3 regions of the Bradyrhizobium ferriligni genome follow, and region 2 is predicted to be linked to each of the others. Evidence: predicted binding sites of a transcription regulator. Region 2 holds the regulator's gene; each other region holds the start of a gene.
The links. Region 2 encodes PhoB, which activates phosphate uptake and scavenging genes when phosphate is short. Its sites were predicted from a motif close to TGTCATNNANCTGTCAT; they were not measured.
Positions count from the first base shown of each region.

Region 1: the regulator PhoB is predicted to act here: its motif matches at 1,269-1,285, upstream of AC1VNY_RS40795 (alkaline phosphatase).
Region 3: the regulator PhoB is predicted to act here: its motif matches at 2,046-2,062, upstream of ppk2 (polyphosphate kinase 2).

Region 1 covers NZ_JBXEJO010000121.1:1,930-5,544, forward strand. The annotation lists gene AC1VNY_RS40795 (alkaline phosphatase) at 1-1,211, opposite strand, end outside; gene AC1VNY_RS40800 (nuclear transport factor 2 family protein) at 1,322-1,687, opposite strand; gene AC1VNY_RS40805 (TetR/AcrR family transcriptional regulator) at 1,783-2,370, shown strand; gene argG (argininosuccinate synthase) at 2,531-3,615, opposite strand, start outside.
Region 2 covers NZ_JBXEJO010000018.1:55,580-59,194, reverse strand. The annotation lists gene pstB (phosphate ABC transporter ATP-binding protein PstB) at 1-769, shown strand, start outside; gene phoU (phosphate signaling complex protein PhoU) at 876-1,592, shown strand; gene phoB (phosphate regulon transcriptional regulator PhoB) at 1,739-2,449, shown strand; gene AC1VNY_RS13065 (GcrA family cell cycle regulator) at 2,708-3,220, opposite strand.
Region 3 covers NZ_JBXEJO010000015.1:16,176-19,790, reverse strand. The annotation lists gene AC1VNY_RS11130 (transporter substrate-binding domain-containing protein) at 1-269, opposite strand, end outside; gene AC1VNY_RS11125 (DUF6294 family protein) at 441-863, opposite strand; gene ppk2 (polyphosphate kinase 2) at 1,017-1,880, opposite strand; partial or broken gene AC1VNY_RS11115 (fumarylacetoacetate hydrolase family protein) at 2,128-3,301, shown strand; gene AC1VNY_RS11110 (hypothetical protein) at 3,515-3,615, shown strand, end outside.

The DNA of each region.
Region 1 (3,615 bases), on a different contig from region 2:
TTGTCGAGCATGATGGTGTCGTAGGCCGCGCGCTCCATATCGAGCAGATGGGCGTATTTGTCGATCAGGCCGGACTCGACCATCAGGAAGAAACCGGCCTCGTGTTTCGACAGCACCGTGAGCGCGGCCTGAACCTGCTCGGTCAGGTCCGGCTGCTCCGGGAATTTCCTGACGCCACCGCCCTTCAGGAACTTGCGGTCGAGCGCGCCGTCCATGTTGCCGGCGGCGAACAGGCCGAGCAGTTGGCGGGTGTCCGGTTTGGCCGCGAGCGCGGCGAGCTCGCCTGCGGTGGTCGCGACCGGATAGCCGGCGTCGCGGAAGCGCGCGAGATAGTCGATATCGTCCTTGCGTTTCGACCCGGACGAGGATTGCGGCAGGAAGTTCGCGGAGCCGCCGCCCATCAGCACGTCGGGCTTCGCGTCGAAATATTGCGCGACGATCGCGTCATAGGCGGCGCGGCGGCGGGTATGCGCAACCATCGCAGCCGGCGTCGCATCCTCGACCTCGGTGTTGGTGACGATGCCGACGGCGAGGCCCGCCCGGCGCTTGGCGAGGCACGCGATGGCCTCGACCCTGGGATCGTCGAGCGGATCGGGCGTGCGATCGGCGTAGACGCCGAGCGCATTGACCGCGGCCTTGTGGCCGGTGGCGTAAGCGCTCGCGGCATTCGCCGAATCGGTGATGATCGAGTCCGAGCCCGCGGTCGCGACCAGCGCCATATGCGGCATGTCGTCGATCGCGAGCTTGCCGCGGCTCTTGCCCTCCGCAATTCCCTTGGAAAGGATTCGCGCGGCGACGCGATGCGACGGCGACATCCCGTCGCCGATAAACAGAATCACGTTCCTGGCCTTGCGTGCCCCGGTGTCGTAGACGGTCCAGGTCACCTTCCGGCTCTGCGTGCCGTCGCTGACTTCGACGGCGACCTGCCCGGGCTTGGCGAGCGAGACATCGCGCAGCAACAGCGCCGTCTGCTCCCGGCCAGCCTCGCGCGCGGTGAATGTGCCGCCTTGGCCGAACACCGCGGCATAATCCGCGCCGTTCAGCGTGACCTTGAGCTTGGCTTGATCGACCACCCCCGGAAGCTCGACCTTGAAGTCGAATTTGGCGCCGACGAGGATATCGGCGCGATCGATCGGATAGATCGTCTGGGCGAACGCCGGCGCTGCCGACAACGCCAGCGTGACGGCCATACCGGCAACTTGCTTGATCATGATCGATGCTCCGCCCTTGCGCATCATGCGCATCGGAGCGGAGGCTAGTAGCGGCGGATGACGGCGCAATGAGGCGCGCCGGGGCGTATTGCCGCAAGGCCGGCGTGATTTCAGCGCGCCATCTGCTGCGGATCGTAGAAGAAGCGCTCCTCGACCAGCTCCTCGCCGCGCCAGGTCTGCCAGGCGACCTCCTCCATGCTGCGAACCTTGCCGTCCTTGCCGGTGAATTCGAAGCGCCAGCAGATCGCCGAATGATCGCCGTCGAGCAGGAGCGGCCCGAGCCGCGTGGTCTTGACGCCGGCGACCGCGGCCAGCACCGCCGCCTCGCGCGCTGCCAGCGCCTCGCGGCCGACCCGCCACTGGCCGTCATTCTCCTGGGTGCGGGCATCCACCGAATAGAAGTTCCTGATCGCGCCGACATGGTCGTTGGATTCCACCGTGTCAGCGAAGGCTTGCAACGTCCTGAGCGAGGGCATGGGCACTCTCCAGTTACCGACTGATAGTCGGTATTTATCGACCAAGAGTCGGTAAGTCAATTGGCTTGCGTCTGGAACTGGGCTAGAGATGCGCCATGGCAACCCAGGCCGAACGGCGCGAGAAAACCAGAGCCGCCATCGTCAAGGCAGCACGGCGCATTTTTGGCGAGCGCGGCTTTGCCGCTGCGACGATGGACGACATCGCCGCTGGAGCGCGCGTCGCCAAGGGCGCGGTCTATCATCACTTCGCGACCAAGGAGGCGGTGTTCGAGGCGGTGTTCGAGCAGGTGTCAATCGACCTCGTCGCCGATCTCGACCGCATCTCGCGCGCCGAGAACGATCCGCTGGCGGCGATGGCGGCGGGCACGCAGGGCTATTTCGCGGCCTGCTCGAAGGGCCCGACCGGCCAGATCATCTTGCGCGATGGTCCGGCCGTGCTCGGCTGGGAACGCTGGCGCGAGATCGACGCGAAACATTTCGGCGGCAAGTTTCCACGCGCGCTGACAGCGGCGATGGACGCCGGCGTGATCGCCAGGCAGCCGATCGAGCCGCTGGCGCGGCTGCTGCTCGGCGCGGTGACGGAGGCGGCGGTCGCGGTCTCCGCGGGGCCGGACATCGGCAAGACCGGTACCGATTACGCGCGCGCGTTCCGCTCGCTGCTTGATGCGCTCAGGGTGAGGTAGGCGAACTCTCTCCCACGTCGTCCCGGCGAAGGCCGGGACCCATTACCACAGGGTAACGTTGTCGAAGCGCGCTGTGGCCCCAGCGTTGCGCAGCGATTGATGGTCGTGGTTATGGGTCCCGGCTTTCGCCGGGACGACACCGAGTTTTACGTTTGCCGCCTCAATCCTTGTCGTTCTCGAGCTGGAAGATCTGCGCGCCTTCGCCGCTCGAGATGAGGCCGGTCTTGTTGTAGAGACCGAGCTTGGCACGGGTGTCTGATATGTCGAGGTTGCGCATCGTCAGTTGGCCGATGCGGTCGGCCGGCGTGAAGGCGGCGTCCTCGACCTTCTCCATGCTGAGCCGTTCCGGCGCATAGGTCAGGTTCGGGCTCTCGGTGTTGAGGATGGAGTAGTCGTTGCCGCGGCGCAGCTCGAGCGTCACCTCGCCGGTGACGGCGCGCGCCACCCAGCGCTGCGCGGTCTCGCGCAGCATCAAGGCCTGCGAATCGAACCAGCGGCCCTGATAGAGCAGGCGGCCGAGCCGCATGCCGCTGATGCGGTACTGCTCGATCGTATCCTCATTGTGGATGCCGGTGACGAGACGCTCATAGGCGATGTGCAGCAGCGCCATGCCCGGCGCCTCATAGATGCCGCGGCTCTTGGCCTCGATGATCCGGTTCTCGATCTGGTCGCTCATGCCGAGGCCGTGGCGGCCGCCGATCGCATTGGCCTCGAGGAACAGCGCGACCGGATCGGCGAACGTCTTGCCGTTCAGCGCGACCGGCTGGCCTTCCTCGAACCGCACCACGACCTTCTCGGCCTTGACGTCGCAATCGGCGCGCCAGAACGGCACGCCCATGATCGGGTTGACGATGGTGATGCCGCTCGCAAGGCTCTCGAGATCCTTGGCCTCATGCGTCGCGCCGAGCAGATTGCTGTCGGTCGAATAGGCCTTTTCCGCGCTCATCTTGTAGGCGAAGCCTTGCGCGGTCATGAACGCCGACATCTCGGCGCGACCGCCGAGCTCGTCGATGAACTGCTGGTCGAGCCAGGGTTTGTAAATGCGCAGGCTCGGGTTGGTGAGCAGGCCGTAGCGATAGAAGCGCTCGATGTCGTTGCCCTTGTAGGTCGAGCCGTCGCCCCAGATGTTGACGCCGTCCTCCTGCATCGCCGCGACCAGCATCGTGCCGGTCACCGCGCGGCCAAGCGGGGTGGTGTTGAAATAGGTGATGCCGCCGGTCGAGATGTGGAACGCGCCGGACTGGA
Region 2 (3,615 bases):
TCCGCTGCCGGAAGCGCCGCCGAAAGTCACGGTGCGCAACCTCAACTTCTATTACGGCGAGCACCACGCGCTGAAGAACATCAACCTGACGCTCGGCACCAACCGCGTCACGGCGTTCATCGGCCCGTCCGGCTGCGGCAAGTCGACCCTGCTGCGCATCTTCAACCGGATGTACGACCTCTATCCGGGCCAGCGCGCGGTCGGCCAGCTGATGCTGGACCAGACCAACATTCTCGACCCCAAGCTCGACCTCAACTTGCTGCGCGCGCGGGTCGGCATGGTGTTCCAGAAGCCGACGCCGTTCCCGATGACGATCTACGAGAACATCGCCTTCGGCATCCGCCTCTACGAGAAGATCTCGAAGTCCGAGATGGACGACCGGGTCGAGAAGGCGCTGCGCGGCGGCGCGCTGTGGAACGAGGTCAAGGACAAGCTGAACGCCTCCGGCCTGTCGCTCTCCGGCGGCCAGCAGCAGCGCCTGTGCATCGCGCGCACCGTGGCGGTGCGCCCCGAGGTGATCCTGTTCGACGAGCCGTGCTCGGCGCTCGACCCGATCTCGACCGCCAAGGTCGAGGAGCTGATCCAGGAGCTCTCCGAGGACTACACGATCGCGATCGTCACCCACAACATGCAGCAGGCGGCGCGCGTCTCCGACAAGACCGCCTTCATGTATCTCGGCGAGCTGATCGAGTTCGACGACACCAACAAGATCTTCACCTCACCGAGCGATCGGCGCACCCAGGACTACATCACCGGCCGGTTCGGTTGACCGGCGCATGATCCGGAAAAGTGGAAACCGGTTTTCCGATCAGGTCATGCTAAAATTCAGGACACGAAACCATGATCCCCGGGAACATGGTTGAGGGAGACAAGCGATGGCTTCTGAACATACCGCCAAGGCATTCGACAGCGACCTGCAGGAGTTGACCCGCCTGGTCGCCGAGATGGGCGGCCTGGTCGAACGGATGATTACCGAGTCGGTCGACGCGCTGATCCGTCGCGACGTCGCGCTCGGCAAGCGCGTGGTCGCCGCCGACATCGAGATCGACAATCTGCAGCGCAACATCGAAGAGCGCGCGGTGCTGACGATCGCGCGCCGCCAGCCGATGGCGATCGACCTGCGTGAGATCGTCAGCGCGATGCGCGTCGCCACCGACCTCGAGCGGATCGGCGACCTCGCCAAGAACATGGGCAAGCGCGTCGCGGCGCTGGAGAGCGATTTCCAGCCGCTGAAGCTGATCCGCGGCCTCGAGCACATGACCGACCTCGTGCTGTCGCAGGTCAAGTCGGTGCTCGACGCCTATGCCGCGCACGACCTGCCGGCGGCGATGAACGTCTGGAAGGGCGACGAGGAGGTCGATGCGATCTGCACCTCGCTGTTCCGCGAACTGCTCACCTACATGATGGAAGATCCGCGCAACATCTCGTTCTGCATCCATCTGATGTTCTGCGCCAAGAACATCGAGCGGATCGGCGATCACGCCACCAATATCGCAGAGACCGTGTTCTACATGATCGAGGGCCAGCAGATCACCGACAAGCGCCCGAAGGGGGACATGACCACTTTTGCCACCACGGTGCCGGGCAACTGAGGCATGATCGGCAAGCGCGGAACCGGCAAGAGTGAAACTGGACGATCCTCGCGACAAATCGTTTCCGCGGGAACTATGCTCAAGGAAGTTAAGCGTTTCGGTTTGCGTCTGGGCAACGGATCACCACAGAGAAAGAACTTAAACCGATGAGCGCACGCATTCTGGTAGTCGAAGACGAGGAAGCGCTGACGACGCTGTTGCGCTACAACCTCGATGCGGAAGGCTACGATGTCGAGACGGTGGGGCGCGGCGACGATGCCGACACGAGGCTGAAGGAGCGCGTTCCCGACCTCGTGGTGCTCGACTGGATGCTGCCGGGCCTGTCCGGCATCGAGCTGTGCCGCCGCCTGCGGGCGCGGCCCGAGACCAAGCAGCTTCCGATCATCATGCTGACCGCGCGCGGCGAGGAAAGCGAGCGCGTGCGCGGGCTTGCCACCGGCGCTGACGATTACATCGTCAAGCCGTTCTCGGTGCCGGAACTGCTGGCGCGGGTGAAGGGCCTCTTGCGCCGCGCGAGCCCCGAGCGGCTTGCGACCGTGCTGACCTATGGCGACATCGAGCTCGACCGCGAGAAGCGCCGCGTGGCGCGCTCCGGCCGTCCGATCGATCTCGGGCCGACCGAGTATCGCCTGCTCGAATTCTTCCTCGAGCATCCCGGCCGCGTGTTCAGCCGCGAGCAGCTGCTCGACAGCGTCTGGGGCCGCGACATCTACATCGATGAACGCACCGTCGACGTGCACATCGGCCGCCTGCGCAAGCTGCTCAATCCCGGCCGCGAGCAGGATCCGATCCGCACCGTGCGCGGCGCCGGCTACGCGCTCGACGACCGCTTTGCCAAGGCCGAGCCGCAGCCGTAACGGCCGTTGCGGGATTCATAGCCCGCAGCACGGTGTCGTCCCGGCCTAGTGCGCAATTGCGCACGGGAGCCGGGACCCATACGCCGCGGCCGGTGTAATCGGCACGTGGCCGGACGGCTTTCTAACAACACGCATTCGTGGTTATGGGTCCCGGCCTGCGCCGGGACGACGGCGGTGATGTAACGGGCTGCGCGCCACAAAAAAATCCCCGCTTTCGCGGGGATTTGTTTTTCAGGTCTTCCGTGGTTTCCCGAGTGCTCACTTGATCTGCGGTTTCGCCGACGGCCGGCGGCGATCGGCGGCGGGCTGGTAGGCAACGCGCGAGTGATGCGCGCAATAGGGCAGGCCGGCGAGCGCCTTGCCGCCGCAGAAGAAGAATTCCGGGCTCGAGGGATCGCCGACCGGCCAGTGACAGGTGGCCTCGTTGAGCTCGAGCAGCGACAGCCGCTGGCTCATCGGCACCACATTGTCGAAGGAGATCGGATCCGGCTCCATCTCGACCTCGAAGGCGTGCGCCAGTGCGGTGTTGCCGCGCGAGACCGGGCGCGCCACCCGCATCATGTGCTGGGCGGGGCGGGCCTTGCGCTGCCGCGGCGCGGCCGTGGAGGGTGCCTTGGCGCGGCCGGAGAGGCCGAGCCGATGCACTTTGCCGATCACGGCGTTTCGCGTCACATTGCCAAGTTCCGCCGCGATCTGGCTGGCCGACAGGCCGGACTCCCAGAGCTTCTTCAGCTGCTCGACGCGATCGTCGGACCAGGTCAATACAGTCATCGCATTCTTCCCTTCGCGTAGCGCCGGCCAATCATTGGAGCGGCGCTGCGAGCCAATCTGGACAAATATCCCTGCGGCCAGAATCCCTTAGCCCTCGCCGGGCGCGGTCTTGCGCCCGAACGTTTACGCGCGATACGAAGGCTACTTAGAGGGTCCAGTACTGCCGCACGAGATGTCGTACCCGACAGGCCAAACGCTACAATATGGCGTGACTCTGGCGCAAGAGTCCGCGGCCGTGCGTCCACATGTTCCCACACAGTTAAGCATTGCGATGAGGCTTTTCCACCGCACCGGAATGCTCCGGATTGCGCTCGTTTCGCATTGCAGGAAGGCCACTTCGTGACGATTGACACTTACCGACCGCAGCATAGAATGCCCGCCACGTGCCGCCCGCA
Region 3 (3,615 bases), on a different contig from region 2:
TTGGCCAGATCGTTGGCCATCTCGATCGAGAATCCGGACCAGGTGCCCGAGGCGAGGTCCTTGTTGAAATAGGGCAGCTCGCCCGGCAGCACCGCGATCCGCAGCACCTTGCTGGCCCGGATGCGATCCAGCGTGTTGTCGGCTTGCGTCTGCGCCGCGGCCGGGACGGCCATCGCGGCCGCGAGCGCGGCGCCGCTGCCGATCCCGAGCGCATAGCGCAGCGCGTCGCGGCGATCTTCGGAGATTGTGATGTCGTCGGATTGAGTCAAGCGGGCCTCCCTGCACCAGATCGGGGAAGCCTAGCGTCGGTATCCGGTGCCAGCAAGTGCGCGCGCCTGCACCATTGGTAGGCGAGGCGAGGGCGCGGTTGCCTATGTTCTGGACTTACCTCTCCCGCTTGAGAGGGAGGTCGAATAAGCCGCGAACCGCGCCCTTAGGGGTTAGCAACGATAGGTCATGTTCGCCCCTGTGACCGAAGAAAAGAAAACGGCGGGGAAGCTCAGTTCGGCTACCCAATCGAGCACTTGGTTGTCGGTCTGGGTTTCAGGGCTTGAAAGGTGTGGAAATTGAAAAAGCACCGTCCCGTGAATGTCTAAAAGAACGAGACGATCGATAACCCAAACATCACCGTCGTCGGTCGAGAAAAATTTTGCCAGCAATTCTGCTGTTCCGTCAGAACGAAGCCTGAGAGTGGGGCCGTTGTTCAGGGTGCCGTTCAAGAAGCCGGACAGCTTGCAATCGCCGTAACGAATAGGCGCGCTCCAGCTGAGGTCAAGGGTTTGGATGGCATGTGTCGCAACACCCTTATAGCTTTCTGGCTGGTCGGTCGCCGAGCTTTTGCTTTCAAGATGTTCTTTCAACATAGCGTACGCCTCCTTCTAGCCCGCGAATTGCGAGCAACCTCTGGTTTAGAGGGAGGGCGTAAAAGGACCAGTGAGCTGCCTCACAATCTACAATCGCGATTTAGTGATCCTCCCCCGCAAAGCAGGGGAGGACAGAGCGTGCACGTGCTCCGATCAATACCGTCCCGGCACGTACATCTCCGGCGGGATCGGACCGCGGTGATAGTCGGGGTTGCGCACCCGCGGCGGCAGCACCACCGGCTGGTGGGTGACCGTCTGATAGGGGATCTGGCTCAAGAGATGCGAGATGCAGTTGAGCCGGGCGCGCTTCTTGTCGACGGCATCGACAATCCACCACGGCGAGTCCTGCAGATGCGTGCGTTCCAGCATCGTCTCCTTGGCCTTGGTGTAGAGCTCCCAGCGGGTCCGCGCCTCGACGTCCATCGGGCTCAGCTTCCACTGCTTCAGCGGATCCTGGATCCGCATCGAGAAGCGGAACGCCTGTTCCTCGTCGGTGATCGAGAACCAGTATTTCAGGAGGACTGTGCCGGAGCGGATCAGCATGCGCTCGAAATCCGGCACCGAGTTGAAGAATTCCTCGTACTGCTCGTCGCTGCAGAACCCCATCACCTTCTCGACGCCGGCGCGGTTGTACCAGCTGCGGTCGAACAGCACGATCTCGCCGCCGGCCGGCAGATGCGAGACATAGCGCTGGAAGTACCATTGCGTGCGCTCGCGCTCGTTCGGCGCCGGCAGCGCCGCGATCCGGCAGACCCGCGGATTGAGCCGCTGGGTGATGCGCTTGATCACGCCGCCCTTGCCGGCGGAATCGCGGCCTTCGAACAGCACGACGACCTTCTTCTTCTCGTGCTGCACCCAATCCTGCAGCTTCACCAGTTCGGCCTGCAGGCGCAGCAATTCGCGGAAATAGAACTTGCGGTCGATCGACGGCTTGCCGGCGGCGCCGTCATGGTCGAGCTCGTCGAGCCTCATGTCGTCGAGCTCGAGCTCGAGTTCCTCGTCGAGGCTGTCGGCCATCTCCTGATGGACGCGGGCGCGCAAGGCTTCGTCGCGCAAGGCTTCATCCCGCAAGGCTTCATCCCGGGAGATTTCGTCGGTGAGGGCGGAGGTCGTCATGAAGGTCCGTCTTTCAGTGTGTTAGATGGATCGGACGGCAGCATTGACGGGCGATGTTACCCCTCTATGACAATGCCATGACCGCTGTTTCACGCCGCCGGGCGGACTGTGCTAACAAGCCGACAAAACCAAAAAGGGAGATGTGCCGATGATTTCGCTCACGCCAAAAGACGTCCTGCCGGAGGACGGCACCGCCGGCACGCTGGTCGGACGGGTCTGGCTGCCGCAGGCCTGCGGGCCGGCTGTCGTCGCGGTTCGGGCAGACGGGTGTGTTCGACGTCACGGCGCGGTTCCCGACGGTGAGCGCGCTCTGTGAGGAAAGCGATCCCGCGGCCGCGCTGCGCGCCACGCGCGGCGAGCGGATCGGCGATTTCGAGGCGATCCTCGCCAACACCCCGCCCGACGGCCGCGACAAGGCCAGGCCGCATCTGCTGGCGCCGGTCGATCTCCAGGTGCTGAAGGCCGCCGGCGTCACCTTCGCGATCTCGATGCTGGAGCGCGTGATCGAGGAGCGGGCGCGCGGCAATCCGTCCTCGGCGGACGCGATCCGCAAGGAGGTGGTGCGCCTGGTCGGCGACGATCTCTCCAAGCTGAAGCCCGGCTCCGAGCAGGCGATGAAACTGAAGCAGGTGCTGATCGATCAGAATGCCTGGAGCCAGTATCTCGAGGTCGGCATCGGTCCCGACGCCGAAGTGTTCACCAAGGCGCCGACGCTGTCCTCGGTCGGATCAGGCATGGATGCCGGGCTGCATCCGAAGTCGACCTGGAATAATCCGGAGCCGGAGGTCGTGCTTGTTGTCTCCGCCGCCGGCAAGATCGTCGGCGCCGCGCTCGGCAACGACGTCAATCTGCGCGACTTCGAGGGGCGCTCGGCGCTCTTGCTGTCGAAGGCCAAGGACAACAACGCCTCCTGCGCGATCGGCCCGCTGCTCCGGCTGTTCGACCAGACCTTCTCGCTCGAGGATGTCAGGAAGATGGATGTCGGCCTGACCGTGACGGGCGCAGACGGCTTCGTGCTCGAGGGCCATTCCTCGATCAGCAAGATCAGTCGCGATCCGACCGATCTGGTCGCCCAGACCATCGGCCCCGTGCATCAATATCCCGATGGATTTGCGCTGTTCCTCGGCACGATGTTCGCGCCGGTCAAGGATCGCGACGCCAAGGGCGAGGGTTTCACCCACAAGCGCGACGACATCGTCACCATCGCCGCGCCGCAGCTCGGCAAGCTGGTCAACCGGATGCGGGGCAGCGACGAGTGCGAGCCCTGGACCTTCGGCGTCGGCGCGCTGATGAAGAACCTCGCGCAGCGCAAGGTGCTGTGAGGAGCGGGACGGGACGGCTAGTCCACTACCTCGGCCGTTTCGTCGGCCATGTGCGGCCTGTCGCGTGGCGGCAGGTCGGCGCTGCGCTCGCATCCGGTGACGTTCAGCCGCCTCTTGCAGCGCGTTGAACGCGATGATGGTGACTGTGCCGAAGCGGCGGCATTGTCGAACATGTTCAGAAACTTGCGCGGCAGATCGACCGCGTGACGCAACTTGAGCGCGCTAAAACACGCGGAATTTGCCGCTTTTTCCTGGCTTTATGTGAACCAGTTCATCCTCGTTCGCGCCGGTCCGCTCCAGCATATTGGCTCGAC